4 regions of the Gluconacetobacter entanii genome follow, and region 2 is predicted to be linked to each of the others. Evidence: riboswitches for the same ligand, from Rfam matches in the RefSeq annotation. Region 2 holds a riboswitch; each other region holds the start of a gene.

What was found. A riboswitch is a leader RNA that binds a small molecule or an ion and turns the genes downstream of it on or off. The one in region 2 is predicted to bind cobalamin.
Region 1: another riboswitch for cobalamin. It lies ahead of HNH97_RS12230 (DUF1636 domain-containing protein); the one in region 2 lies ahead of HNH97_RS13565 (uroporphyrinogen decarboxylase/cobalamine-independent methonine synthase family protein).
Region 3: another riboswitch for cobalamin. It lies ahead of HNH97_RS01025 (TonB-dependent receptor plug domain-containing protein); the one in region 2 lies ahead of HNH97_RS13565 (uroporphyrinogen decarboxylase/cobalamine-independent methonine synthase family protein).
Region 4: another riboswitch for cobalamin. It lies ahead of HNH97_RS15655 (carbohydrate porin); the one in region 2 lies ahead of HNH97_RS13565 (uroporphyrinogen decarboxylase/cobalamine-independent methonine synthase family protein).

Annotation. Positions count from the first base shown of each region.
Region 1 is NZ_JABJWD010000068.1:16,724-24,336, forward strand. Features, by position in the region: gene cobG (precorrin-3B synthase) at 1-97, opposite strand, end outside; gene cobN (cobaltochelatase subunit CobN) at 94-3,483, opposite strand; gene cobW (cobalamin biosynthesis protein CobW) at 3,583-4,650, opposite strand; gene HNH97_RS12230 (DUF1636 domain-containing protein) at 4,647-5,057, opposite strand; cobalamin riboswitch at 5,235-5,505, opposite strand; gene HNH97_RS12235 (histidine phosphatase family protein) at 5,524-6,063, opposite strand; gene HNH97_RS12240 (CbtB domain-containing protein) at 6,441-6,665, shown strand; gene acuI (acrylyl-CoA reductase (NADPH)) at 6,722-7,613, opposite strand, start outside.
Region 2 is NZ_JABJWD010000078.1:8,327-15,717, forward strand. Features, by position in the region: gene HNH97_RS13555 (DUF2147 domain-containing protein) at 1-24, shown strand, start outside; gene HNH97_RS13560 (aromatic ring-hydroxylating oxygenase subunit alpha) at 95-1,183, opposite strand; gene HNH97_RS13565 (uroporphyrinogen decarboxylase/cobalamine-independent methonine synthase family protein) at 1,191-2,273, opposite strand; cobalamin riboswitch at 2,310-2,547, opposite strand; gene HNH97_RS13570 (ABC transporter ATP-binding protein) at 2,616-3,374, opposite strand; gene HNH97_RS13575 (FecCD family ABC transporter permease) at 3,371-4,357, opposite strand; gene HNH97_RS13580 (ABC transporter substrate-binding protein) at 4,375-5,214, opposite strand; gene HNH97_RS13585 (TonB-dependent receptor plug domain-containing protein) at 5,216-7,315, opposite strand.
Region 3 is NZ_JABJWD010000003.1:224,116-231,728, reverse strand. Features, by position in the region: gene HNH97_RS01045 (ABC-F family ATP-binding cassette domain-containing protein) at 1-313, shown strand, start outside; gene HNH97_RS17695 (hypothetical protein) at 517-738, shown strand; gene HNH97_RS01040 (GIN domain-containing protein) at 769-1,554, opposite strand; gene HNH97_RS01035 (DUF1700 domain-containing protein) at 1,573-2,145, opposite strand; gene HNH97_RS01030 (PadR family transcriptional regulator) at 2,148-2,630, opposite strand; cobalamin riboswitch at 2,774-2,992, shown strand; gene HNH97_RS01025 (TonB-dependent receptor plug domain-containing protein) at 3,112-5,211, shown strand; gene HNH97_RS01020 (ABC transporter substrate-binding protein) at 5,222-6,052, shown strand; gene HNH97_RS01015 (FecCD family ABC transporter permease) at 6,103-7,056, shown strand; gene HNH97_RS01010 (ABC transporter ATP-binding protein) at 7,053-7,613, shown strand, end outside.
Region 4 is NZ_JABJWD010000107.1:1,810-9,422, forward strand. Features, by position in the region: gene HNH97_RS15655 (carbohydrate porin) at 1-1,582, opposite strand, end outside; cobalamin riboswitch at 1,739-1,970, opposite strand; gene HNH97_RS15660 (CbtB domain-containing protein) at 2,300-2,512, shown strand; gene HNH97_RS15665 (CbtA family protein) at 2,526-3,326, shown strand; gene HNH97_RS15670 (TQO small subunit DoxD) at 4,020-5,129, opposite strand; gene HNH97_RS15675 (substrate-binding domain-containing protein) at 5,142-6,176, opposite strand; gene tetH (thiosulfate dehydrogenase) at 6,185-6,982, opposite strand; gene HNH97_RS18035 (hypothetical protein) at 7,095-7,613, opposite strand, start outside.

The DNA of each region.
Region 1 (7,613 bases), on a different contig from region 2:
CCAGCGGCGGGCGCACGCGCACCAGCCAGCCATCGGCGGCCTCCATCGGGGTGTGCAGGCCGGGGCACCATCCGCGTACGGTGGGGGACGTGCTCATGCGTCGGGGTCCAGCAGCATCGCCGCGCTGTTGGAACGTGGCCGCCACAGGCCCTGCCGCTGCGCCTGCGCCAAGCGGTGGCGGATGGCGGCGCGGGCGTCGGGGTTGGCGGTGGCGAGGAAGCGGTCCATTTCCGCATCATTGGCGATCGCGGCAAAGACAAGGTCGAACTGCCGGTCGAAGCGCGCGGGCACGGTGGCGGCGAAGGCGTGCAGGGTCGCCACCCCACGCGCGATTTCCGCCACCCCGCGATAGCCATGGCGACGCATCCCCGCAAGCCACGCCGGGTTGGTCAGGCGACCGCGCACGACGCGCGCGACCTCCTGCGCCGTGGCGCGCAGGCGCGGGGTGTCGGGGCGGGACGTATCGCCATGCAGCATGCGTGGCGTCCGGCCAAGGGCGGCAGCAGCAGCAGCCATGCCGCCCGCATGGGCCGCGATGTCCGGGCTTTCGAGGATGTCGATTTCCGCATGGTCCTGCACATGCAGCATGACGTCGGCGGCCCGGATGCGGCGTTGCAGGGCGTCGTCGTCGCGCGTGCCCTCCCGCGTGCCGCCATAGGTCCATGCCGATCCCGCCATCCACGCGCGGCCAAGGTCGTCACGCCCGTCCCACCCGTCGCGCGCCAGCATGTCCTCGATCCCGGTGCCGTAACACCCCGGCGCCGTGCCGAAGATGCGCGCCGTCGCCCGCAGCCGTGCCGCCCCCGTCAGGCCGCGCACGCCATGGGCCAGCGGGTTGAGGGCCGGGTCCTCGTCCCGGTCGGCGATGGCCTGCACCGCCTGCTCGAACAGGGCGATCTGCCCTGCGAACGCATCGCGGAACAGGCCGGAAATGCGCAACGTCACGTCCACGCGCGGACGGTCCAGCACCGCCATGGGAATGACTTCGATCCCGCGCACGCGGCCCGATCCGCTGTCCCAGACCGGGCGCGTGCCCATCAGCAGCAGTGCAAGGGCCAGGTCCTCGCCCCCCGTGCGCAGGCTCGATGACCCCCACAGGTCGATGATGATGGAAGACAGGTGATCGCCTTCGTCCTGCAGGTGCCCCTCCAGCAGCAGGTCGGCGGCGCGCTGCGCCAGCACCACGGCGGACCGGGTGGGGATGGCGCGCGGGTCCATCGCAAACAGGTTGCGCCCCGTCGGCAGCACGTCGGCGCGCCCGCGCGTGGGGGCGCCCGACGGGCCGGGCGGGACCATGCGCCCGTCCAGTCCCCGCAGCAGGGCGGAGGCCTCCGCCGTGCCGCAGTCATGCAGCCGCTCTTCAAGGTCGGCCGGCGCATCCGCCCCGCAGGCCCGCGCGATGGTGGTCGCGAGTGCGCGGGCATGCGGCGGCGGGCGGCCAAAGACATGAAGCCCGTCGCGGATCTGGAGGTCCTTCACGTCGCACAGATAGGCATCCAGCCGGGCCAGGGCCTCGTCCTCATCCTCGTCCAGGCGCGGGCCGCTTTCGTCGAGCAGGCCGAGGTCCCCCGCGCGTTGCAGGATTTCCCCGCGCAGGATCGCGCCGCGCCTGCGGTCCAGACCGTCGGCGGCGGCATATTCGTCGATCAGCCGTTCCAGTTCGGCGGTGCGGCCATCGCCATGGCCTGCCGCCATGACCGGGGGCGTCATGTGGCCGATGGTCACTGCCCCCAGCCGCCGACGCGCGGTCGCGGCCTCGCCGGGGTTGTTGACGATGAAGGGGTAAAGGACAGGCATCCCCCCCGCCAGAAGCGTGGGCCAGCATCGGGCCGAGGGCGCTGCCGCCTTGCCCGGCAGCCATTCCAGCGTGCCATGCGTGCCCAGATGGACCATCGCGTCGGCCCGCACCCCATGGCGCAGCCACAGGTAGAACGCGACATAGGCATGGCGTGGCGGCGTGTCGGGGTCGTGGTACCCACTTTTGCGGTCCAGCTTCGACCCGCGATCAGGCTGCAGCGCCATCGTGACATGGCCTAGCGTCAGGTGACGCAGGCACAGCGCCCCATCCACCACCGCCGGGTCCCCGGCCGGCGCGCCCCAGCAGGCGAGCAGGGCATCGCGTGCCTCCGGCGGCAGGGTGGCGAACAGGGTTTCATACTGTGCCAGTGTCATGAACGGCGTGGCCGGCGCGCGCGCCAGCAGGTGCGCCAGCGTGGTACTGTCGGGCGGGGTGTCGTGACCCGTGTCGTACCCTTCGGCGCGCAGCAGCGTCAGCAGGACTGACAGGCTGGCGAAACTGTCCAGTCCCACGGCATGGCCCGCCTGCCCGTCGCCACCGCCATCACGCTGTGCGCCGGGATAATCCGACAGGACGATCGCCACCCGCCGCGCGGCGGGCGACAGGTGGGCCAGTCGCGCCCAGCCTTTGGCACGGGCGGCGACGATTTCCAGCCCCGGGGGATAGGGGACATGGCGCGCGGGCAGGCCGGGGGCCGTTTCCTCCTTGAAGGAGATCGGCGCGCCGGGCATCCGCCCGTCAAGTTCGGGCAGCACCACCTGCATCGCAAGGTCCGCCTGCGACAGGCCGCGCGTGCTGTCGCGCCATGCCGCCTGCGTCACGCCGGGCTGCAGCGCCTGGATCACCGGCACATCGGCGATATCGAGGGCGGAGATGTCCGTCTCCTCCCCCCGCGCGGAAAAGAACGTCACGTTGACGATGACATCGGGCGGCGCATCCGTCAGCCAGTCGCGCACCATCGCCGCACATGTCCGGTCCTTGAGCGAGGCGACATAGAACAGGTCCGCCCCGATCCCGTGGCGCGCCAGCGTGTCCGACAGGGCAAGGATGGGGGCGATGTCACCCGCCAGCAGGTGGCTGCGATAGAACACGACGCCCGCGCGCAGGGGCAGCGCCGGGTCCGCCGCGCGCAGCAGGCCGGCGGGTGGCAGGGTTTCGGGCGGGGACGTGTCCGGCGCCGTCTCCGCCATGTCACCCTGACGCGCGAGGCCGGCCATCACGCGCAGGGCGGCGGCCATGTTGCGTGGCCCCCCCGCGCGCAGCAGCGCATCGAGGTGGTCCAGTGTCGCGGCGGGAATGGTCGACAGCGCGGCAAGGCGCGGGTCGGGGCGTGCATCGCCCGCCACCAGCGCCAGCGGGATGCCACCATCGCGGCAGGCGCGCGACAGTTCCTCCACCCCGTAGCGCCAGTATTCCATCCCGCCAAGCAGCCGTACCACCACGCAGCGCGAACGCATGAGGGTATCGGCCACGTACAGGTCGATCGACATGGGGTGGAGCAGGCGCGACAGGCTGGTGATGCGCACCGTGGCGTCACCCGCCGCCCCGGCATCGGCCGCCGCACGCAGGGCCAGCAGGTCGCTGTCGGAAAATGACAGGAACACGATGTCGGCGGGCGCATGGCCGAGGTCTTCGGCCACCGCGTCCTCGTCAAGGCTGCGGACCTCACGCGCCAGGAGATGCATGTGCGTCGTCTCTGTATTTCGTGCTCATGGTCATCGGCTCATGGCGGTTGCAACGGCATCAGGGGCGTTGATGGAAAATAAAAGTTTTCAGACAGTCTTTCAGGCCTGTTGCAGGTCCGCCTCGATCGTAGCGCGCGGCAGGCCCTTCTGCCCGATGATGACAAGGCTGCCGGTGCGCGGCGCGCCTTCGGGCAGGGGACGGTCGAACTGGTGGCGGAAACGGCTGCCCACGCCCTGTACCGCAAGGCGCATCGGCTTGCCCCGCACTGCGGCGAATCCCTTCATGCGCAGGATGTCATATTTTTCCGCCACATGCGCCAGGTGCGTGACAAAGGCGTCGGCGCTGGCCTGTTCGGGGATGGTGGCGACGAAGCTTTCGAAATCGTCATGCTCATGCTCGCCCCCTTCCGCGTCGTGGTGGGAGGGACGGGCCGACAGGTCATCTTCCGCCGCCGCATCCATGCCGAGCAGGACGACGGGATCGACCTGCCCGTCCACGGCATGCACGATCTTGACCGCGCGGGGGATCTCCGCACGGATCTCGCGCTCCACCATGGCGATCTGTTCGGGCGTCATCAGGTCGGTCTTGTTGATGACGACCATGTCCGCCGACAGCAACTGGTCCTCGTACACTTCGGCAAGGGGATTGTCGTGGTCCAGTGACGGGTCGGCCTGGCGCTGGCGTGCAATTTCGTCCGGGTCATCGGCGAAACGCCCGGCGGCGACGGCGGGGCCATCGACCACGGTGATGACGCCATCGACGGTCATGCGCGTGCGCACCGTGGGCCAGCCAAACGCCTTGAGCAGCGGCTTGGGCAGTGCAAGGCCGGAGGTCTCGATCACGATATGCTCCGGCGGCTCGGCCCGGTCGAGCAGGGCCTCCATCGTCGGCAGGAAATCGTCCGCCACGGTGCAGCACAGGCAGCCATTGGTCAGTTCGACGATATCCTCGTCCCGGCAGCCTTCCACCCCGCATGAACGCAGCGTCTCGCCATCAATGCCCAGCGTGCCGAATTCGTTGACGACAATGGCGATGCGCCGCCCGCGCGCCTGCGACAGCACATGGCGCAGCAGCGTCGTCTTCCCCGCGCCGAGGAAGCCGGTGATGACGGTGACCGGCACCTTTGCACGGGCGGCAGGGGCACGGGAGGGGGAGGGTGTGGTCATGAACTTTGCTCCGTCAGGAGGGAGGCGGGAAAACGGCCCAGCACCATGTCCGACAGCGAGGCCGGGCGGCGCGAGGGCATGACGCTGCCGCTGCGTGAGGCGGCATAGGCGGCAAGGTAGGTCATCAGGTCGTCGGCCTTCTCCGGGCCGAGATGGCCGAGCAGCCATCCCCATTTCCCCGGCATGGCGACGATGGCGGTGCAGCCACGGTCGCACGCGGCAAGGCATCTGACCTCATGCACCACGACACTGGTGCCCTGCGCGCGTTCGCGCATCGCCTCGTGCAGGTCGCGCCCGGGTGGTGGCGCGCCGACCGGCAGGCCGCGCAGGCAGGTGACGCAGACATGGATGTGGATGGCAGGGGTGTCGGAACCCGGTGGGGGAAGGGGGACGTCGCCTGTGGTCATTGCACGTTCATCCTGCGCTGTCGTCGCCTCATCCCGGATGGGGGATGTGGACATGGCCGGGGTGCATCGACCGTGCGGCATCACGTACGATGCGCGGCGCGGACATCAGGACGTCATCGCATTCCAGGCACCCCGCCGGACCTGCGACACCAGTAATCGTGCCATGTCCCGCAAGGGCGGGGCATGACGATGATGGCAGGTCTCCTGACTTGTGGCCGGGACAGGGACTGGGGTGTCCGTGCCCGCGCATCCGGCGTCTTCCCGGCCATGGGGGCCAGTGACGTGCCGCGCCATGTCGGACATATGCCGGACACGGGCGACCTGCCGGGCGCTTGACGCCACTTACAGTTGCGGGGGCAGCGACGGCATTGTGTGCGGCGGCCTGCCGCGCCACGCACCGTACTTCCCTGTTTCATCCCTTGCGGGAACCATCACGCGGGCTTTTATACGCCCCCGCCATGCAGAGTCAAAACGCTGCAATCCCCCCTGTTTCACGCACCCGCCATCGGTTGTGGAATGTCAGGACGGTCCGTGTGCATGGCGCGATGTCGAGGGCCGCGAACGCCGCCGCATCCGCGCCAAGCGTCGCCAGCACAAGCGCGCGTATGACCAGCGCATCCGCGACAAGCGCCATTTCCCCGCGATCGGTGGGACAGCATGACAGCCATGCCGCCGCGCGCGCCAGCACGTCGCGCAGGCTTTCGCCCCCCGGTGGGGCGAAGTGCGGGTCCGTGATCCACGCCGCCATGTCCTGTGCGGGCAGGTCACGCAGGGCGCGCCCCTGCCATGCGCCATGGTGGCGCGCGCGCAGGGCGCGGTGGGGCAGGGGCGTGCGCCCGGTCCAGCACCCGACCTGTGTGGCAGCGTCATCGCCACAGGTGACGGGAGTATCCGTACACCAGCGCGCGGCCTGTCCGGGGGGCAGGGCGGGCAGGTCGTCATGGGTGGGAATGATGGCGCGGCGCAGGCAGTCGGGCGCGGGAAGGGACAGGCAGGTCAGGTGCATGGCAGACTTTGGTTTCGTGTGCAGGAGAAGGCGTGTTCTTTTTTTGAAAAAAAGAACCAAAAAACTTCTGTTCTCTTAAGGGATTGTCTGAAAATGCCGTTCGGAAGACATCTGGTGGATTTATAAAGGTTTTTGGTGAAGCTTTTTTCAAAAAGCTTCAGATAACATTGCTTTTTGAAAAAGACGCCACCCAGAACTTTTTATGTTCTCCTCCGTCAGCCCGCGCGACGCAAACACTCTGCGTTCTTGCATCCACAAAGGGAAGTCATGGTTCCCTGCCACCGACCATGCATGCCCGCTGCCCGGTGTGAAGCGTTTGCCGATGGTCGTGAAATCGGTTAGTCGGGGATCACGACTGATCAGGGAGTGCATTTGCCATGAACCACACATCTTCCGTCCTGCCCACGGGCGGCCTGTCCTCCGCACCTGCCGCGATTCCGGTTCGTGACCTGCTGCCCTGGGCGGCGTTCGGCCTCGTGATCGCGTCACTGCTGCTGTATTTCGTCGGCGCGGAACAGGGCGCGACCTCGCTGGTGTCGGGACATTATGTCCATGAATTCGTCCATGACGGACGCCACCTGCTCGGCTTCCCCTGCCACTGATCCGTTCCGGCGCCTGCCTGTCCTGACGCCCGTGCGGGTGTCAGGACGGTGCGGGCCTACCCCTCGCGCGTGTTGACGACGATGCGGCCGCGGATGTTGCCCGCAAGCAGTTGCGGCGATGTCGTGATCGCCTGTTTCAGGGTGATCTCCGCGCAGATCGAATCGACCAGTGCGGGGTCGAGGTCACGTTCCAGTCGTGCCCATGCGGCCATGCGCTGCTCCCGCGGGCACATCACGCTGTCGATCCCGCGCAGGGTAATGCCACGCAGGATGAACGGCGCGACCGTCAGCGGCAGGTCCATCCCCGCCGCCAGTCCGCACGCGGCGACAACGCCGCCGGGCCGCATGCTGGCGCACAGCGCGGCAAGCACCTTTCCCCCTGCGACATCAATGGCCCCGCTCCACCGTGCGCTCTGTAGCGGGCGGGGGGTATAGGTCAGGGCCGAACGTCCCACGACCTCGGCCGCGCCCAGCCCGCGCAGGTAGTCCGTCAGGCTGTCACGTCCGGTCACGGCCACCACCCGATATCCCAGACGCGCCAGCAGGGCGATGGCGATGCCGCCCACGCCGCCCCCCGCCCCGGTCACGACGATGTCGCCATCGCCGGGGGTGACGCCCCCCTTCTCCAGCGCCATGACACACAGCATCGCGGTATAGCCGGCCGTGCCGATGCCCATGCACTGCCGCGCGGAAAAGCCACGCGGGCGTGGCAGCAGCCATTTGCCATGCACGCGCGCCATCTGCGACAGGCCACCCCAATGCTCCTCCCCCAGTCCCCAGCCATTGGCGATCACCTGGTCGCCGGGGCGATGGACGGGGTCGTCCGAGGCGAGGATTTCCCCCGCCAGGTCGATGCCCGGGATCATGGGGAAACGCCGCACCACCGGGCCACGCCCGGTAATCGCCAGCGCGTCCTTGTAATTGAGGGAGGAATAATCGACGCGTACC
Region 2 (7,391 bases):
CCGAACTGCAAAATGAGCACCTGATCGGCGTGGTGCCTGGTCAGGAGAAGATGCCCATGCGCCTTGAGACGGGGCATGAGCATCTATCAGTTTATTATCCGATATCTTTCCGGGACGGCATGCCATTCTGGATAAGCAGTTGGCGCAGCGCCATGATAACTGGAAAGACCTCCTGATTCCGGTCGCCGTCCTGCTCCCGCCAGGCCTGCTGCTCCAGTTCAACAATTTCGCGATCTTCTGTGAAAACACGCTCCGTAAAGGCGATCAGCAGCGGCCACGCCAGATCCAGTAAAAATGGTATTTTCAACCTGCGTATGGATAGAAGCCCGAATACGCGATTGGTCAGTTCTTCCCGGTCCTGTGGCACATATGCAATCCACAGTTCCATGACCGGTTCATCAATCCCCTCCGTCGAGATCCGCAATGTCTGATAGGGATACTGCGTGCGGATGGTCATGACATCCCGATAGGCAAAATCCCGGCCATCCTTGCGACGCTGCCCGTAAATCAGGGCCTCGCTCAGCGGCTGCCTGCCAGACGTGCGGGCAAAGGTATAGCGGGCCTCCACAAAATCCTCTCCCCGATCCATGCCTAGAAACCGTGGTTTCATGCTTCCGACCAGTCGGCTGTGCAAGATTTGGTGGTTCATGTCCATCAGGTTTTCATGCATGAAGCTGTAGTGACATTGCACGACTTTTCCAAACCGGCGGGTGCGGTAATGGGGGTCACGGACACGCGGAATGTCCGGCAGCGCAATGCTATCGGATTTTTCCAGATCCCCCATGAACACAAAGATGAGGCCGTCCTTCTCCCGGCATGCCCATGTCCGCAGTCGTGGCGGTTCGTTTTCCAGCTTCATGCCGGGGGAAAAACACTGGCCACGCCGACTGTATTTCAGTCCATGGTATGCACAGCGAATGAAATCTCCACACACTTCTCCCTTGCTGAGTGGTAACTGCCGGTGGGGGCAAACATCATCCAGCGCAAAGATGGCCCCGGCCTCGGGCCTGACCACCACGATGGGTTGCCCCGCGTACCGTACGCCAATCGCCCTGCCCCGACGAAGCTCGCGAGACCATGCAACCGGATACCAGAAATCCGGATTGCTGCGGACACGACGGATGTCCTGTTGTGGCAAAGCAGCCCCATCCAGGGCGGCTGTTTCCGATGTATTTCCTGTCATGATATTTTCAATGTCTCACGCTGTTATCAGCGCATGGGACAAAACGGATATCATTTTCGCAAAAGTCGCGGATGGATGCGCTGCGACGTGCTATCGTGCGCCGGCTGGCCACGGCCACGATTTCGGACATTTTCCGCCGCAGGACGCTCATGATGTCTGGATCAGCCAGGCCATCCCTGTCACTTAACGCACCCGATGGCGCGATCATGAGACGATCCGGCCGATGCGAACGCAGCGTCTGTTCCACGATGCCTTGCGCCATGCCGATGTGGGTAGGTGCCGCGCTGCAGCTATCGACCAGCCCCAGCGAGAGCCAGCGATACGCCGGGAAATGCTGCAGGACATACGCGAAATCGCGATAGCCATGCACAACGTCCACATGCAGGCCGCCAAAAGGTAGCTGCAGCACGAAAGGAAGATGTCGCCCGAAGCCCCCGCTGCCCCCGACCAGAACAAGTGACGTGGCCCTTGATGCTTCACTGAGGACATGCCAGGCAACGTCCATATGGGTCAGCGTGGCTGCGGGCAGGCCAGGATGGGCAAGGATTGGCTCATCAATCTGGACCCAGAAGCATCCCGCGTTGTTCAGTTGTTCGAAGCATTCAATATAGGCAGGTAGCAGGCGCATCAGGCTCTGGCCGACACTGTCTCCCTTTGCCATGCCGCATAATGCAAGGAAACTGACCGGCCCCAGCAGAACAGGCCGGGTGCTGATACCCAGTTGTTCCACTGCAAGAAATGCGTCGCGAGGCCAGTTGCGCGCAAGATGGAACGCCTGCCCCGGTCTGAGGATGGGCTTTCTGTAATTGCGGTGCATCGGATCACAGGCTGTGATTGTATTGTCGGTGCCCACGCCAAACATGCGGGCAGTCTGCACGACCCTGTCCCGCCATGGGCTATTGGCCGTAGCGATATGGGAAATGCCTGCCGCGTGCTGGCATCGCACCCCACGCATCTCATCAGCATCGGGAAAACCAAGTGTCGCCGTAAGCAGTCTGGCGATATTGGGGAAGTGGCTTGTAGAATACTGGCGCGCAGGCGCGCCTTCGGCCGTGCCATCATGGCACGCGGCTTTCTGCCATACCGGCATTAAGCTTCTCCCGCCTTCGGCACATCCCGTCCGACGGCTTGATGTATGACGATGGCAGGTCTCCTGGCTTACGGATCATGGCCAACCGGTTCTGCCTTCCCATTTCCTTTCCGGAAACAGTGACCCACCCCGTGCGGGTGAAATGAACCGGCGGCATACCGCCTACAGTTGCGGGAGCAGCCTCCGACTTGGCTCCCGGGTTCATGACCCGGCCGGAGCGTGACAGCGTTCCCTATTAACCCACTCGCGTGGGACCATCGACTTGATAAGACAACATTGTGCCCGAACCGGGTAGCCGGACGCAAGGTGTCATGGGCAGGATGTCCCAGCGGGCCGCACACGTTAGCGACACAGGGACCACGGAAGGACCGCGTCCTCGACCCGTCGGACCGCTACGCCGTACACGACGCGCATGATATCATCATCCAGCACCTGCAGGGCCGGGCCATGGCGGATGACGGCGCCATCATCCATCAGCACCAGTTCATCGCAGAAACGGGTCGCCAGAACCAGATCATGCAGCACGACGACGATCCCCTTTCCCTGCCCTGCCTGCTGGCGGAAAAGCTGCATCATGGATAGGGCATGCGCCGGGTCGAGTGCAGCGATCGGCTCGTCCGCCAGTATGACCGGCGTATCGGTCGCCAGCGCACGCGCCAGATTCATGCGAGCCCGCTCCCCGCCTGACAGGTGGCTGGCCGGACGGGTGCACAGGTCCTGCAAGCCGGTGACATCAAGGGCGTGGCCCACCGCCGGGTGACGGACGGCATGATCGCCCGCCTGCCCATGCGGCAGGCGTCCGAGCGCGACCAGCGCACGCACCGGCATGGGTGGCGGCGTCCCCCCATCCTGCGGAATGAAAGCAAGCTGTCGGGCACGCAGCGCGGGTGGGATCTGGCTCATGTCGCGATCAAGAAGCCGGACATCCCCACAGTCGGGAGTCTCCAGCCCCGTCAGCAGACGCATGAAGGTGCTTTTGCCTGCGCCGTTCGGCCCGACCAGGCCAATGACCCGCCCCTTCGCAAGAGTCAGTGACGCGGCCGAAACAACAGCCCGATCCCCGCGCCGGAGCGACACGTCGCGTGCCTGGAGCAGGATCATGACACGGTTCTTTTCAGCATAATGACGCGGGCGAAGAAGATTGGAGCCCCGACAAGCGCGGTCAGCACGCCCAGTTGCAGTTCAGGCCCGACCGCCACCAGACGTACCACCATATCCGCCAGCAGCAGCAGCAGACTTCCCCCCAGAAATGACGGCAAGAGCAACCGCGACGGCTGGAATCCCACAAGCGGCCGCAACAGATGCGGCACCACCAGTCCCACAAAGCCGATCGCTCCTGAAACCGCCACGCATGAGCCCACGGCCAGCGCCGCGCCCAGCACGATACGCGTCTGGACGCCGCGCGGGCCATGCAGCTGGAAGCCAAGGCTTGCGGCCACATCCTCCCCCAATGTCAGCGCATCCAGCGCACGCCCCGCGGACAGCATGAGCAGCGTGCCACACACCACACCCGGCAAGCAGATCCAGACATGGGTAAAGGTCCGGTCCGTCAACGACCCCATGAGCCAGTGCATGATCTCGAATGACGCATAGGGGCTGGGCACAAGGTTCAGCACCAGTGCTGTCAGGGCTGCGGCAAAACTGCTGAGTGCAGCCCCCGCCAACAGCAACACCAGCGTGCCACCACGTCCCACCAGTCCCATCAGCACGGCCGCCGCACACAGCGCCCCCGTCAGCCCACCCAGCGGCAGGGCCGCGATGGACACCTGCATGAGGCCGGTATAGAACACGCTGACCGCCCCAAGTGCCGCTCCACCTGATACCCCCAGGATGCCGGGATCGGCCAGCGGATTGCGTAGATAGCCCTGCAGAACCGCCCCCGACAGGCCAAGCGTCCCGCCCACCAGGATGGCCAGCAGGGTACGCGGCAGGCGCAGGCGCTCCACAATGATCGCGCCTGCGGTATGCCGCCCGGCCAGCAGGTCCTCCAGTGCATGTGAAAACATGATGCGGGTTTCTCCCCACATGAGCGAGGTAACAAACAGCCCCATGACACCAGCCAGAAGCATGACGTTCAGCAGCATGGTTTGATGGGCAGGTTTCATGGGGCGGACATTTCAAGGTTGTGCCGTGCGTTACGCAGCATGACGACACTATCCAGTGTCTGTGGCAGGCCACACAACCAAAGCCGTGCGGGCAGATCCAGATGATGCGGCCCGGCAAAGGCCTGCTTCAACGCCGGGTGATCCAGCATGGACTGTGCAAGGGACGTTCCCTTCCCCGAACGGTCAAGGATCAGGAGATCGGGTGGCCGTGCAATCAGCAGTTCCATGGAAAAACGGGAAGATGACTGGTGCCCCATGATCGTTGCGTAATTACGAAAGCCGGCATGGGCAAGGACATCATCCGGAAGCGAGCCCTTATGGGTGACAAAGCCGTTGGCAGCATAGACGGCCGCCGTAGGATCGGTGGCACTGCGCTCGACTGAAAGGGAGGCCAGGCGCGTGGCAAAGGCCATAGCCAGTTGCTGCCCACGCTCAGGAACGCCGATGGCGTTGGCGACCGTCATGATCTGGACCGGAATATCCGTCAGGGATTTGGCGGGTGGCAGGGCTACAACCTGTGCGCCCCCTTCCCGCCCCGCCTGCATCGCGACGGCCGCGGTATAGATGCCACCCAGCACGACATCGGGATGGGATGCCACGATGCTTTCCGCCGTGGGTCGCAATACGGGAGCCTGTCGTGCCTGTTCGCACAGCACCGCGCTCCAGCAATCCCGGGCGAGCGGCGTAATACCGACGATCTGGCCCGGTTCGGCCAGCAGCAGCAACAACTGGTCGGTGCAGAGATTAAGCGAAGCCACGCGCGGGAGAGCCCATGCCGGTGCCAACGGGACACAGGCAAGGAAACCCGCCATCATCCCTGCGACCACGCTTTTCATGTCAATAATTCAGCATGAAGCCGCCATAACCGGCGCGACCAGGCTGCAGATAGCCGATGGGGTCCTCGAACTGGCGGTTCAGCAGGTTGTCGGCGCGGGCATAGACGGAAACGTAGCGGTTGATTTTGTAATTGGCAGCCACGTCGATGGTGAAATAACCATGCCCCTTGGCGCATGTGCTGCAGGACTCGCTGCCAATAACCGGCAGATCACGCCAGCCACTAGTATACAGGATATTGCCCGAAAAGGTCAGGTCGCGAATGGGGGTCCATGTCGTATTGAAATTGAACTTGTGCTGGGGACGGCGTTGCAACTGGACGTCGTTCGTCTCATCCCGGGCGTGGGTCCAGGTATAGCTCAGGTTAAATTCCAGATTGCTCAGCGCCTTCCAGTTCAGGAAGGCTTCCACACCATACATCCGCGCCTTCGCCACATTGGCGTATGAGTAGTTGTAGTCATATGATGAATCAATCGAAAGCGAGGACTGGATCAGGTTCCTGACCCGGTTGTCATACCAGGTTGCGCCGAAATTCAGACGGTCATGCAGCAGTTTCTGCTCAACACCCGCGTCATAGCCGATCAACTGTTCCGCCTTCAGGTTGGGATTGCCCTTTTCCGAATAACCCACACCCACCTGATTTGCGAATAACTGATACAGCGAAGGACCATGAAAACCGGAACCGGCGCTGGCCTTGATGATGGTTCCGGTGCCCGGCACATGGATTGCCGGGGCCACGCGCCATGTCACGTGGTTGCCGTAGCGCGAATTGGCATCATAGCGAATATTGGCCGCACCATACAGAATATGGTTCCAGTTCCCCTGATACTGCCCGTAACCTGCGGTCGTATCCATGCTGGCGGATGTATCGTATCCGCTGTCCCACATGCTTGAGGCCGTATGGCTGGTATTGAACGTATCATGGAAATGTTCGGCACCGATCAGAAGCTGGCCATACTGCTTGAAATTGAACGTGCCGTGCCAGTCCACCTTAAGTCGGCTGGAACGGTAATAATCCGGGTCTGGATTGACCGGGCTGCCGTAACTCGTGCCCGTCTCCGTCCAGCGGTTGCGGTTGGTCATGTAGCCAAGGCCAAGCACCTGATCAAAAAGCCCGTGAAAGGAAACCAGATGGGCCGTCCCGCGCACGATGGCCTCGTTCTGGTTGTTCTGTTCCCGCACACCCTTATCACCATACAGATTTTCACTTTGCAGGTCATACAGAGAGTAGGAATGATAATTGCTCTGTATCAGCCGTGCGGTCAGGCCAAGATCGAAATTATGGGTGACGTCATAACCCAGCCTGATATTGACGCCACGGTTGTCATTCCGGTTGCCTTCATGCCGCTGCTGCCGGTTGGCCCCATAATAACGCTCGATATAGGAAGGGATATTGTTGAACCCGTCCATCCGGTAATGGGAGAATTCTACATTATAATGAAAACGTCCCTTGCTGCCGCGTGCGCCAAAGGTCTGATTGAAGGTACCATACCCACCGCCTTCGATACGGACAAACGGCTTGAAACGGCCCTGCCCCTGTGCCGTGGTAATGTCGATAACCCCCGCCATGGCGTCGGCGCCGTACAGGCCGCTCTGAGGCCCACGCAGTATCTCGATCCGGCCCATGCCGTCGGTTACAAACTGACCGGCATCGAACATGCCATTGGTGGAACTTCCGTCATTGATGTCCATGCCATCCAGGCGGACCTTGACCTCGTTGGAATTATTACCACGCATGAAAATGGATGACGTGCCCCCTGGGCCGCCTGTCTGGACCACGTTCAGGCCCGGTTGGCGTGCCAGAATATCCGTCAGGCTGCGCCGCTGCTGGGTCTGGATCTGCTTTTCCGTGATGATGGTCATGCTGGTGCCGATATCATCGGTGGAGGTCGGCCGACGGGCGGCACTGACGCTGATCAGTTCGGGAAGACCCGTATCCCCCAACGAAACAACGGCTTTCGATTTTTTATTCTCGATGACGTACTGGTTGGCGGACTGTTTTTGCGGCGCGTGCTGTCTGACTGAATCATCGGCACGCGCCACTACAACCCCCATGGTCATCAACGTGGTGGAAGCAATCAGCAGATTACGGAATAGGATCATCTGGTTCAGGTCTCGCGGTCACATCATCGTTGCCACGAGAGCGCGCTGCCACAGGATTTCCGATCTGCACGGAATC
Region 3 (7,613 bases), on a different contig from region 2:
CAAACTGTGCCGTGTCCTGTCCGGCGGTGAAAAGGCCCGCCTGGTCCTGGCCCTGATGCTGTTCGATCCGCCGAACTTCCTGGTGCTTGATGAGCCTACCAACCATCTCGATATCGCCACCAAGGAAATGCTGATCACGGCTCTGGCCGATTATGACGGCACGATGCTTTTTGTCTCCCATGACCGTCATTTTCTGGCCGCGCTTTCCAACCGCGTTCTGGAACTCACGCCAGAAGGACTCCATCGCTACGACGGTGGCTACACGGAATATGTCGCCCGCACCGGCCGCGAAGCACCGGGCCTGCATGCATGAGGCTGCAGGCTGTGTCAGGACGGCGTGGGGGCGATACGTCCGTGGATGTTGCGGCAGCGATGGCGCTGGCACCATGCCATGTTCGGACAGGACCGGTGAAGTCGGATTTTTATGATACGCATGGCCATGGCGCGATGTGGTCTGGATAACCCGCGCCCGACCCATTAGAAACAGTGGGGATCAGGATCTACGGAGTAAGGCCATTGCTACAGAAACTTCAGGAAATCAATCATGACCGTACGCCTCTGGCGAATGCGGGGGTGTGCTTCTGCGTGATCGCCATGCTCGGCCTGGGCAACCTTTTTTGCCGGTTCGTACTGCATACCGACATGTCTTACCTGATGCCCTGGCTTCTGGCTGGCGTGGTGTCCTATTTCTTTTTGCCGTCCCTTATCCTGTGGATTGCAAGGGGGAAATCGTCCTGAAAATCGTTCGCCGGTCATTGCCCGGCGGATCTACATGGCGATTTTTTCCCCCTGTTCCTGATCTGTCGGGGAGGGGACTGGACGGGGACTGCTGACCTGTGCCGATATGGCGTCGTGGGGGACAGAGATGGAACCAATGCCGCCTACCTCCTTGCTCAACGATTCAGGTACCCGTGTCAGTTTGACCGAGCCTGCCCCGTCTATGGAAATGACGGCATGGCCGGTCGGGCCTGAGCGGACCGACCCGGCGCCAGTGACGGAGACATTCAGGTCCTTCATCTCCATGGCCGCAAGGTCAACGGAACCCGCACCGGCGACCGACAGTGTGACATTGTCGGCCTGTCCATTTCCCTTGACGCTGGTGGCGCCATTGATCGCCAGCGTGAGGGTGGGTTGGTGGTAATCACGTAAATAGAGTGATCCAAAACCGTTAAGTTTCAAAGTATTGAGTTCTGGTGACGTGACAGTAACGGTCATCCTGTCATTGCGCCATCCAATATCATGGGGTTTATTCCCCTGCATATCCAGACTATCCCCATTTAGCGCGACGGCACGCACCAGACGCTCCGATCCCGTGACGGTGATGCTACTTTGCGGGGCTTGCTGATAGATCACGCGCGCGGGCAGGTTGATCGAAAGCATATGCCCACCCGGCCACGGCAGGACGCGGGTTTCGGCAGGGGAGGAGATGGCGTCACCTGTCCCGTCAAACATGGAGAATGGAAATCCCAGCGGGGCACGGGACGATGCGATACCGAAACATGTCAGTGACAGGGCGGCCCCGCCCAGCGCAATCATTGTAATACCGCGGATCATGACTGTAATTCCTTACACTCAGGCAGGAAAAGAGGGGGCTATCAGGCGATAGTGCGCGCGACCATAGCGGACGAGGAGATTGACCATCCCGACGGTAAAAAGGACACATAACGCCATGAGGGACGCGCCGCCACTTGCCAGTCCAAGGCTGACCAGCAGGCCCTGAAGCCAGTCGCCGCCGAAATCCGGGGCAAGGTGGACAACAGCCAGCGGCAGGAGAAGGCTGCCGATCAGGCAGATGGTAATCCCGGTAACAAAAAAGGCCAGGTCCAGCGCCGCCAGTGTCGTCAGCACCGGAAGCACGACAAGAAAGTCCACGGCCGCCAGACCGAATACTCCCACGACCGCGCCCAGCGCATTCGTCAGGTTCCGTTCATCCTCCCACCGGCGCAACCCCGTTTCGGCCCGCAATTCGCGGGCCAGACGCACAGGATCACCCAGGGCGGCGGCAATATCGCTGTCGGATCGGCCGGCGGCATGCCCTTCACCGAAATGCGTTTCATATTCAGAAACGATATCATCAATCACATGCCGCGGCAGCCCTCTGAGGCCAGCGCGCAATTGGTCAAGGAACATCTGTCTGCTGTTCATGGCTATGTGTTCCCGGTGTTTTTCTGCACGGTGAGCGAGGGGGACCTGTGCATGTCGGCAGGTTCCGCAGGTGAAGAAGATGGTTCAGTCGCACTGTCGGATGTGGGGGGAACGCCAAGGATGGCGGACACCGCCCGGGTAAAGGTCGTCCATGCCCTGCGCTGTGCATGCAGGCTTTCACGTCCTTTTTCCGTCAGGGTATAATATTTTCGCGGTGGACCAGACGAAGATTCAACAAAATATGTCGAAACAAGCCCATCTTTCTGCATTCGCCGCATGAGGGGATAGATGGTGCCCTCGCCCATTTCTATGGCATCGGACAATCGGCTGGCGATGTCATAGCCGTAGGAATCAGCCTGCGACAACAGGGCCAGTACGCATGGTTCCAGCACGCCCTTCTTGAATTGAACAAGGTTGGGTTCCACAGCCTTTCCAGTTTTCAGACCGTTCGCGCATCTTTTCAGGGACGTTCGACCATAGGCCATAAGAATGCATAGACAGTTACCTTATAGTAACCAGAACCATTCATTGCAAGGTACCTGTTTTGAAATTTCTGTTTCGTGTCCGGTGCGGGTGGCGAAGTGGCGGAAGGCCCATGGAAGGCCGGGTTGACAAGACCGCCCCATCCGATCAGAACCGTCCCGACGGTGTCCCCTTTCGGGGGGATGAAAAGGGAATGGAGTGCGGATTGCGATCCAATGCTCCTGCTGTCCCCGCAACTGTAAACGGTCTGGCCTTGCATTACCGGATGTTACCATCCGGGCCACTGGAAACCGCGGTTTTCCGGGAAGGTTGTGCAGGCCCCCACGCCGTGAGCCAGGAGACCTGCCGTCATGATGGTTGCGACCGGGAACTGTCGGGCGGGGTGTCCTGACGGTGTGGTGTTACGGGATCCCGTGCGGATCGGACGGCCTGTGGCAACGCGCTCTCGTGGCAACGATGATGTGACCGCGAGACCTGGACCCGATGAGTTTTTTCCGTAATCTGCTGATTGCCTCGACCATATTGATGACAGCGGGGGCTGCCATGGCGCATGCCGATACGGCCGCCGGGCAGGATACGCCACAAAAACAGGCCGTCAGGCAGTATGTCATCCGGAATGGAAAATCGAAGGCGGTTGTCTTGCCGGGAGCTGATGGCCTGCCCGACCAGATCAGCGTGAGTGCCGCGCGCAGGCCGACATCGGCCGATGATATCGGCACCAGCATGACCATCATCACCGAAAAGCAGATCCAGACCCAGCAACGGCGCAGCCTGACGGATATCCTAACACGCCAGCCCGGCCTGAACGTGGTGCAGACGGGCGGGGCGGGTGGTGTCTCCTTCATCTACATGCGTGGCAATAATCCCAACGAGGTCAAGGTCCGCCTTGATGGCATGGACATCAATGACGGCAGTTCCTCAACTGGTGCATTCGATGCCGGTCAGTTCGTGACCGATGGCATGGGACGGATCGAGATCCTGCGTGGTCCGCAAAGCGGCCTGTATGGCGCGGACGCCATGGCGGGGGTCATCGACGTCACCACGGCGCAGGGGCAGGGGCGTTTCAGGCCGTTTGTCCGTATCGAGGGCGGTGGTTACGGAACCTTCAACCAGACCCTTGGCGTACGTGGCGGCCAGGGGCGCTTTCATTACAATGTTGAATTGTCCCATTACCGGATGGAGGGATTCAATAATATCCCATCCTATATCGAACGGTATTATGGCGCCGATCATCAGCAGCGGCACGAAGGCAACCGCAATGACAACCGGAGCGCCAATATCAGGCTGGGCTATGACGTGACCCGCAATCTTGACCTTGGCCTGACGGCGCGCCTGGTGCAGGGCAACAATCATTCCTATTCATTGTATGACCTGCAGAGTGAAAATCTGTACGGTGATAAAGGTGTGCGGGAACAGACCAACCAGAATGAGGCCATCGTCCGCGGGACGGCGCATCTGGTGTCCTTCCACGGGCTTTTCGATCAGGTGCTGGGCCTTGGTTACATGACCAACCGCAACCGCTGGACGGAGACGGGGACAAGTTATGGCAGTCCGGTCAACCCCGACCCGGATTATTACCGCTCCAGCAGACTGAAGGTGGACTGGCACGGCACGTTCGATTTCAAACGGTATGGTCAGGTGCTGATCGGTGCCGAACATTTCCATGATACGTTCAACACCAGCCATACGGCCGCCGACATGTGGGATAGCGGATATGATACATCCGCCAGCATGGATACGACCGCAGGTTACGGGCAGTATCAGGGAAACTGGAAGCACATCCTCTATGGTGCGGCCAATATCCGCTATGACGCCAATTCACGCTACGGCAACCATGTGACATGGCGTGTCGCGCCCGCAATCCATGTGCCCGGCAGCGGAACCATCATCAAGGCCAGCGCCGGTTCAGGCTTTCATGGCCCCTCCCTGTACCAGCTTTTCGTCAATCAGGTGGGCGTCGGGTATTCGGAAAAAGGCAATCCCGACCTGAAGGCCGAGCAGTTGATCGGCTATGACGCGGGGGTGGAACAGAAACTGCTGCATGACCGCCTGAATTTTGGTGCGACATGGTATGACAACAGGGTCCGGAACCTGATCCAGTCCTCCCTGTCGATAGATTCTTCGTATGATTACAATTATTCCTACGCCAATGTCGCAAAGGCACGGATGTACGGGGTGGAGGCCTTTCTGGACTGGAAGGCACTCAGTAGCCTTGAGTTCAACCTGAGCTATACCTGGACCCATACCCGGGACGAGGCGACCCATGACGAACTCCAGCGTCGCCCACAGCACAAATTCAATTTCAACACGACATGGACCCCCATCCGCGACCTGACATTTTCAGGGAACATCCTGTATACGAGCAGTTGGCGTGACCTGCCGGTCATCGGCAGCGAGTCCTGCAGCACATGCGGCAGGGGGCATGGATATTTTACCATCGACGTGGCCGCCAATTATAAAATCAACCGCTATGTTTCCGTCTATGCCCGGGCGGACAACCTGCTGAACCGCCAGTTTGAGGAGCCAATCGGCTACCTGCAACCCGGTCGCGCCGGTTATGGCGGGTTTACGCTGAATTACTGACATGAAAGGCATGGTGGAAGCAGTTGTGGCCGGTTTCCTGGCCTGTGTCCCATTGACGCAGGCATGGGCGCTGCCGCGCGTGGCCTCGCTGAACCTCTGCACCGATCAGTTGCTGCTGCTGCTGGCCGAACCGGGGCAGATCGTGGGGGTCACGCCACTGGCCCGGGACTGCTGGAACGCGGTATTGTGCGAACAGGCGCAGCATGTTCCGGTCCTGCGGCCCACGGCGGAAAATATCGTGGCGTCCCATCCCGATGTCGTGCTGGGCGGCGTCTATACGGCGGCTGTTGCGATGCAGGCGGGACGGGATGGGGGCGCGCAGGTGATCGCATTGCCGCCCGCCAGGTCCCTGACGGATATTCCGGCCCAGATCATGACGGTCGCCAATGCCATCGGCGTGCCTGAACGGGGGCGGCAACTGGCCACGGCCTTTGCCACGCGCCTGGCCTCCCTTCCGGTCGGGCGCAGTCCCACCGATCCCACGGCGGCGGTCTATGCCGCCAATGGGTTTGTCACCCATGCCGGATCGCTTTCGGATGATGTCCTTGCCCATGCGGGATTTCGCAATTACGCAACGCTCATGGACCATCAGGCCTCTTCACGGTTTTCCATGGAACTGCTGATCGCACGGCCGCCCGACCTGCTGATCCTTGACCGTTCGGGGAAGGGGACGTCCCTTGCCCAGTCCATGCTGGACCATCCGGCGTTGGAGGAAGCCTTTGCAGGCCCCCATCATCTGGACGTGCCCGCGCGGCTATGGCTGTGTGGCCTGCCGCAGACACTCGACAGTGTCGTCATGCTGCGTACCGCGCGCCACAACCTTGAAATGTCCGCCCCGTGAAATCAGCCCCTAAAATCCTGCTGCTGAATGTCGTGCTCCTGACTGGTGTTATGGGACTGTTTGGCGCGTCGCTCATGTGGGGGGAAACCCGCATCATGTTTTCGCATGCGCTGGCGGACATTCTGGCGGGACGGCATGGCGCCGGGGCGATTATCGTGGGGCAACTGCGCCTGCCGCGCACCCTGCTGGCCATCATGGTGGGCGGGACGCTGGGCCTGTCGGGCGCCGTGTTGCAGGGATATCTGCGCAATCCGCTGGCCGATCCCGGCATTCTGGGTGTATCGGGTGGGGCCGCACTCGGGGCGGTCAGCGTGTTCTATACCGGCCTCATGCAGGTTTCCATCGCGGCCCTGCCGCTGGGGGGGCTGACGGGCGCGCTGTGTGCGGCCGCCGTGCTGATGGGACTGGTGGGACGCGGCGGCACGCTGGTGCTGCTGCTGGCGGGGGCGGCGCTCAGCAGTTTTGCGGCGGCCCTGACTGCGCTGGTGCTGAACCTTGTGCCCAGTCCCTATGCGTCATTCGAGATCATGCACTGGCTCATGGGGTCGCTGACGGACCGGACCTTCACCCATGTCTGGATCTGCCTGCCGGGTGTGGTGTGCGGCACGCTGCTTATGCTGTCCGCGGGGCGCGCGCTGGATGCGCTGACACTGGGGGAGGACGTGGCGGAGAGCCTTGGTTTCCGGCTGCATGGCCTGCGGGGCATCCAGACGCGGATCGTGCTGGGGGCGGCGCTGGCCGTGGGATCCTGCGTGGCGGTTTCGGGGGCGATCGGTTTTGTGGGGCTGGTGGTGCCGCACCTGCTGCGGCCGCTGACGGGATATCAGCCGTCACGTCTGCTTGTGCCGTCCTTCCTGGGGGGCAGCCTGCTGCTGCTGCTGGCGGACATGGTGGTGCGTCTGGTGACGGTCGGACCTGAACTGCAACTGGGCGTGCTGACGGCGCTGGTGGGGGCGCCGGTTTTCTTCGCCCGGGTCATCATGCTGAAAAGAGCCGCATCATGATCCTGCTGCAGGCACGTGATGTCTCGCTCCGGCGTGGGGATCGGGCTGTCGTCTCGGCCGCGTCCCTGACCCTTGCGAAGGGACGGGTCATTGGCCTGATCGGGCCGAATGGCGCAGGCAAAAGCACCTTCATGCGCCTGCTGGCGGGGCTGGAGCCCCCCGATTGCGGGGATATCCGGCTCTTGGATCGCGGCATGGGTCAGGTCCCCCCGGCGCTGCGCGCCCGGCAGCTTGCCTTCATCGCGCAGGATGGGGGGACACCACCGCCCATGCCGGTGCGCGCGCTGGTGGCACTCGGGCGTCTGCCGCATGGGCAGGTCAATGACCATGCCGCCCGTCACCCGGCGGTGGACCATGCCCTTGGGGTCACCGGCCTGCTGAACCTGCACACCCGCCCGGCCAGTCACCTGTCAGGGGGGGAACGGGCGCGCATGCACCTGGCGCGTGCGCTGGCGACCGACACGCCGGTCATACTGGCCGATGAGCCGATCGCGGCACTCGACCCGGCGCATGCCCTGTCCATGATGCAGCTTTTCCGCCAGCAGACGGGGCAGGGG
Region 4 (7,613 bases), on a different contig from region 2:
AACCGGTCCAATCCGGCGCGCCGCCCGAAGGGTGCCATACGTACTGAAAATCAGGCTGCATGACCATCCACGGCGTAACCTGCGCCTGATAGGTCAGTTCAAGATGGTTTTCATTGCCCTGCACAAGCGTCTGACTGTCGCGGTCAAATTGCCGCAGGCCGGAACTGGCGCGACCAATGCCCCAGCCCAGACCGATCGTGTCGTTATCGCGCCCCTTAAACGGCGCCTTAAGATTCAGGCCGGCGTCAATAGCGAAGCTGATCTGGTTACGATCACCGCCATTACCCGTGGCGCGTACGAACACGCCCACCGAGCGGGCCGATGTGAGCGACGGCCGCCAGATCATCTGGTCGATGATACCATACACCATCCAGTTACCCCGGTCCCAGCGCGGGGTCAGGTCACTTTGTGGCGTGGCAGCAGTGGCGTTGGCCACTGCTGCTCCTAACGAACCGCCATTGCGGTTGTAACGATAGTCGGCGAACTTCGCGGTATCATAGAACCCGCCCAGCTTGTACACGCCCGGCAGGCCAGGATTCTTGGTCACGTTCGACATGTCGGCCGGCTGCGGGTTGAGCGCGTATTGCAGTTCGGTCATCAGCAGGGCACCGGTGCCCATGTTGAAATTGGTGCCGTTGGCGCCATCATAGGTCTGGCTGGTGGGATCGGAATTATAGCCACTGATGGAGCCGGTAGCCTGCTGGATGGGGGTAGAATTATAGCGGTTACCCGGCGGATTGTCGTCCGCTGCGGCAAACATGAAGGTGAACTTCTCGCTCGGCCGGTAGCGGATCCGGATGGCGGGAGACGACAGCGGCCAGGACGGCCCGCCGCCATACAGGTTGACCGAGGGCGCCATGGGCCAGCCGAAATTGGCGTTGAGGTAAAGCGAGGCGTAATCGCTGATCAGGAACTCGGTATCAAGATCCTGCTGGCCGATCTTTACGTCCAGCTTGCCGCCAAGGAAAGACTGCTGGTACCATAGTTCGAACAGGCGGGTGGAACGGTCAGCCTCAAATCCGCTGACAGGGTTGAAATTGGCCAGATGGTCCTGCGAGATCGAGCGCCCGCGTGTCTGCAGTGCGCTGACATTGAACAGCCCGCCCTTCAGCCCGAACAGTTTCTCGGTATCGACGGTCAGCGTGGGCATGGTTACACCGTCGTAGGACGGGCCGGTGCCTGATCCGCCTGCACCATCATTACCAGAAGCCGAACCGCCAGTCCCGTTGCCCCAGAGTTCATCGACTTCCTGGATGTCGAAGCTGATGCCGTGCTTGTACATCCATGACCGCGCGCCCCACATATTGCCTAGCAGGTTACCACTGGTGTCGAGTTTATCGTCACCAGCCGCCTTCTCCGCAGCATCGGCTTGCGCGCGCTCCGAATCACGTATGGTTGCTGGGTCGATCTGCTCAACCAGCGGAGTGGAGTTGCCAAGGCGCGCCCGATCTTCCTCGATCTGGGTCTGAGGAGCCTGAGCATAAGCGGCTGAGTATGCGAAGAGGCTTCCTACCAGAGTGGAATTGATAAAAAGCACACGAGCCGAGCGTCGCGTAACGCCCGGAGAGTCAAGAAATGTCATGGAGGGAGCCTGTCGGGGAAGCGTCGGTAAAAGGAGCAACAATTCCGAATGCAGTCATTTCCCGACTGGGAAACAAACACGCATGCCATCGCGACAGAGCGTCAAAGAAGAAAATGCATCACGCCTTGATCCGCCTCCGGCTCCACCCGCCCGGCGACATATCTGAACTCGACGGTAGGTCTCCTGACTCACGGGTCACCACGTTGCATCCGCCTTCCCAACCGAAGTCAGTGGCTGCTACCCAATCTGGTAGCTGAGGACACAATGCTCGCCGTCTACAGTTGCGGGGGCAGCTGTCGACTGAACTCCCGGGGAAATTGCCCCAGCCAGAGTTATACGACATTCCCTTTTCACCCGTTCGCACGGGACCGTCGACTTGATAGACAGTGTTATAAAATTCTTATCCCCAAAAAGGCAAGACAGGATAATTAGAGAAATCCCTTCCTGATGGATATTGACCGCCTGCGCTTCGGCGTTTCACCTGCAGCCGTGGCAGTTCATGTCAAATTATGTCAGGCTATGCTCTTTTAGGAGTTTTAGATTAAGGGAGAGTAGATTATACCCCTGCAGGCCATAAACGCGGAAGCCGGTGAGATCCCGGCACGGTTGCGCCACTGTAAGCAGGTGTAGAACACAATTTTCTACCCGAAAGTCAGACCCGCGCATGGCTCCGTTCCGAGCGAAACAGGACGCATTTTTCCTGAGGAGTCGTATAAAATGTCTGATACTGCAATAGGTTCCCACGCTATCCCCTCTCCCGCGCCTATTCCCGTCAGGGAGATAGCGCCGTGGTTGGTTTTCGGCTTGCTGATGCTGCTGGCCCTTTATTTTGTCGGCGCAGAGGAAGGGGCGACATCAATTATTCCTGGCATGTATGTGCACGAGTGGGTGCATGACAGTCGCCATCTTCTGGGTTTCCCCTGCCACTGACATGGAAAACAGAATGATGGTCCGCACCCTACTTATTCGCGGAATGCTCGTCGGTTTTCTGGCCGGCATTCTGGTATTCAGTTTCGCAAAAGTTTTTGGAGAACCTCAGGTCGATCATGCCATTGCATTTGAATCTGCCATGGACGAGGCTAAAGCCAAGGCAGATCTGGAGCGAGGCATCCATGATGTTGAAGAGCCGGAACTTGTAAGCCGGAAACTTCAAGCCAGTTACGGATTGCTCACAGGTGTAATGGTTTACTCGACAGCGTTTGGCGGGCTTTTCGCTCTTGTATTTTCTTATGCAAATGGGCGCATGAAAAGCACAGACCCTCGTGTTGTGTCTGTTCTGCTGGCGATAACCGGGATTATTGCCGTATATGTGGTGCCAAGCATCAAGTATCCTGCCAACCCGCCATCCGTAGGAAACCCGGATACAATTGGCATGCGGACAGAATTGTATTTTATAATGATGCTGGTCTCCCTACTGGGGATGATCGCAGCCACAATGCTTCAGGGACGCTTACGTCAGCAATATAATGCATGGACGGCAACCTATCTTGCAGGCGCGTGTTATATTCTGATTGTCTTTACAACAGGCGAGTTACTTCCTGCGGTTAATGAAGTCCCCTCTAATTTCCCTGCTGATTTGCTCTGGAATTTCAGGATTGATTCCTTAGGCATGCAGATCATCATGTGGACCACACTGGGTCTGGGTTTCGGTGCCTTTACTGAATATGCAAATCGAAACCGGTTTGGATATCGTAATGGCGCTAACATTCAGCTTAATGGGGTGACTACACGAAAGTGCATTTAACGTACGCTTAGAGAGAACGTTAAACGAACTATCATGTAAGGTTTAGCTGTAGGCTGAGGCGCATCCCTTTCGGCCGTAGTTTTACAAAAGGTCGCGTAAGTCTCTCGTAACCTGCGCTCGGAAAAAGGTGACGAGTGATCTATCCGCAGCAAGCGCTCAGTTTCGAAGGTGCTATCGTCATGAACTCGAGGCAGACAGGGACTCAATTGTTCGACGTGGTAGATTGAAACAGTAGAAAATGAAGAATGTTTTAAGTGGGCACCGATAGGTAGATTGATCGGACAGTCACTCTATCCAAAGGAACACGCCCGATGTTTTACGAAATTGCCACACACGGCGTGATAACCGTCATATTATTCTGTGGCTTTCTCGGCATGCCACTGCTGGGCATCGTTGCAATGATCCTAGATCTGCGCCGAAAAGATGATCCGAGAGAACCTGCGACCGCTGGCCGAGGGCCAGTCTGCATTGCCTATACTATCTGATTGCTGGCTCAGTTTCCGCCGCTTGACTGTAAATGCCATAAAATCTGACGCAGACGAGTTTTAATCTGCCTTGGTTAAAGTCTACGCGCGTCATATGGTGATATCATACCAAACTTGATCGATGATGTACGCGCGCTTGGCGCGTGCTCCTTATGAGAGACGCCGCCGGAAGAACCAACGGCGCCAGTCTCCTGCCTTGTAGCAAGACTTATTTAGAAACACCAAGCGGTGCCGTGAATATACGCCCGTCGACATCCGTGAAGCGAATAACCGATCCGTTTGCCGGCGTATGGGCCTGCGTTACCCACGGGAGGGTAATGGTCGCCTTCGCCCCCATCGGCGCACGGATACCGTAGGGCCCCGGGCCAAATTTGTTATAGGCGTAATCATTATCGAAGTTCTGCTTCGTCAGGGCTGACAGAGCTTTGGCATCCCAGTGTTCTGCGATCACTTTGTCCGGCCCGATAACGGCTGCATCAACGATGTGCACGGGTGCTTCAGGCGTTCCTGCATCCAGATAGGCATGAACGCGAATACCGCCATCAGCGAGAACGACCGCATTGGACAGCGTCACGTGATGCTTCGTCGGGCTCACCGGCCCACTATGGAACGGCGTAACGACGGAACCGCGAAAATAGCTGTAGGTGCTGACGTTGTAGATCAGGACAAAGCCGAACAAAGCCAGCGTCAGGTTCCGGAATGGAATATCCGCCAGCGGAAGCGGAAGCGCGCCGCTCGCCCAACGAAACCAGGCGCTGTCTGCGAGACGCGGACGTCGGGCCAGCAACACATTGTCGAGGCTGAAAGCACTCGATCCGCCGAGCAGCAGGGTCGTTCCCATAGCCAGGTTACACGCGGCCATCGTCCATTCGTCGATACAGGTCGCGCCCTGCCAGCCGAACATGGCCATCAGGATCACGGAAAAACCCATCGAGACGAGCGCGGACGCCCGGGTCATGAACCCTGCCATCAGCGCGGCACCGGCGATCAGCTCGGCGGCGCTGAAGACGATGACACCTGTGTAGAGGAGCCAGAAATGCTTCAACAGGAACGAGATGACGTGTTCAAAGCCGAACAGCGCCCCAGGCATCGCGGTTTGAAATTTGTTGGCCATCCAGTTGTGGCCGCCCCAGGCGTCGAGCTTGGAAGGCGCATAGATGAAACGGCGCGACCCGCCGCCCCAGTAAATGAACCCCTGAATGACCCGCGTTGCCAGCAGTGCGAGGCCGCCGATGCGCCAGTTACGCTCGGCTTCGGTCAGGGGTCGGGCGGTGGCGCCAAAAACGGCGCGCTGCGCTGATGCGTGTGTGATACTCATGTTCGCCTCCATTTACTCGCTGTCGTGATCCGGCATGCTGCCGCCGTGATAGGCCTTGAAGCCGTAGCGTTCGAAAATCGCCAAGGCGGTTGGCGACTTGATGAAATCGAGCCAGAGCTTTGCGGCCTGAGGGTGCGCGGCCCCCTTCACCATCGCGCCCGCGTAGATCGCCGTGCTGTTCTGATCGGCGGGAATGTCCACATGGCTGATGGCGTGCCCGGTCTGTTCCTGGAAGATCGCTTCGGACTGCCATGTCACACCGGCGTCAGCGAGGCCCTGCATCAGGAATAACGGCGTTTGCCGATGATGAATATGCGTCAGGACCGTGCTGCCGTTGGCAATTTTCGTCTTGTAGACGGCGTTGGCCAAAGCTTTGCCGCCCGCCTTGTCCAGTGATGCCTCGATCTGGCGCGCGATGCCCTCGAATTCGGGATTGGGCATCGCAAGCCTGATGCCCGGGCGGCCGAGATCCTTCAGGGATTCGACGTGGCCGGGATTGTCTTTCGGAATCATGATCGTGAGCGTGTTCGTGACATAGGGCACGGCAGGCGCCGCAAGCAGGCCACTCTTGATATACTGATCGATCTTCTTGAGGCCCGCGAAATAGGCGTCGGGCTTGGCCGTCCACGTCATATTGCCGGAGGTGATCGTCCCGCCTGCTTCGATCTGGCGGATCAGCAATCCGGGCGGGATCGTCTCCCAATAGATCTTTCCGGAGAATTCGGGATGCTCATGCTCGAACGCCGAGACGAGCGGCGCCATGGCGAAGAAGTAGTTTCCCCCGACATACAGGACGAGGCTCGGATTCGTGATGTCGCCATGAAAATCGGCCAGAACATCGACTTCCGGGACGGTGAATTCGAAGCCGCGCCGTGTCGCGTCGTTGTTCTGGCCGTGCTGCCACGGCGGAAACACGTCTTCTGCGTAATGCGGGGTCTGCGCCTTGCCGTTCCATTGCACCGGATCGGCCAACGCCGCAGCAGTCGACAGCACGAAAGTCGCCGCAGCTGTGGCCAACAGGGTTTTTCTTATTCTTGACGGTGTCATGGTCGTTCTCACTTCACGTAGCCGAAACCGGCATGTTGCAGTTCAGGGATCGTTGCCACGATGCCGGGGGTCAGGACGACGCCGTCGATCAGGTGATTGGTCAGTTCGGCGGCCATCTGCTCGTGTGACAGACGATCGGGATTGATACCTTTCTCGATCAGCTTGCCCGTCTGCTCCCAGATCGCGTTGTGGCAGGCCATGAAGACGACGCCGCGTTTTTGCAAAATCGGGATCGTGTTGCCTGCCGCTCCGAAAAGGCCTTTCGTATCCTCGTGAGCCGAAGCATCGAGAGCACCGTCTGGCGTTTTGATAAGCGTGTTTGACGCAAAGGCCGGCCCGGCGAGCTTCGCCAGCTGATACTTGTCCCAGATTGTCTGGTCATAGAGGGCAAGGTGAGCGGAGCCATGCGTGGCCGACACCGCGAGAAAGTCCGGGTGTCTGAACGAAAACACCTGTGCGTTAACGGAATTGCGCATCAGGTTGAGCCAGGGGCTATCGATTGCTGTGTTGTCCCAGACCTGCTTCCGCTCGCCGCGATAGGCGATCACCAGATCAAGTGCCTGGGCGTCCCACATGTGCGGGTCGTCGAGCACCATCGGCACGGTCCTGAAATCGCGGCGGCGCGGGGATCTGGCCAGCTGCGAGGTCAGCACGGCAAGATTGCCGGTTCCGTCCGCATGGGACGAGGAAGATCGTGCTGCCAAGGCAGTGGAAGTGGTGGCGATCGTGGCGCCGGCGGTGGCCGCCATCAGGCCCAGCAGGGCATGGCGACGGTCGGCGCGAAGGTTTGAAGTCATGTCGTTCATAGTCGGTCTCCTTTGGAGAGCCTGATCATGCGCTTCTCTTGATCACCTGAACCAACTCATTTGAAAGCACGAAACGTTCGATTTTCTTGATCGCTCGTCGATGTGACTTCGGTCATAGCCCCTGAAAGATCACCCCGGAGGTCCATTTCAGGCCGATGAAAACCCGCACAGCTCCACGATCGCTGGCGACACCGCCCCCGAGACCACCGCTTATTGTTACTGCCGGCTCCAGAATATGGTTAAAGCCGATATCAACGAAGCTCGACAGGCGTCGTTGCCTGGTTTGCTGCTGACGCACCACATCGGCGACCAGCGCAGTTCGAGGCCCTATCAGATGCGAGCTGACCATCCCGACCATCCATCGTTTCGGCCGCTCGTCAGGCCGAACCCTGAAGGATCGCGTCCAGGCGATTTCTATGCCGACCCTGGGCGCTTGCCTGGAACGGCCAAGCGATTTCGTCGCAACGAACTGGACGCTGTCGCGTGGTCCCTGATGGCCGCCCCCATAAGGCTCCTGGCGGATGAGCGATATGAGCATGGCCGGAACGTAGCGCCCCTGCTGGCGGAAGTTCCATTCCACTTCCGCGCCCGCCAGATTGCCATGAACACTTGACGCGTCGCCGAACTGACG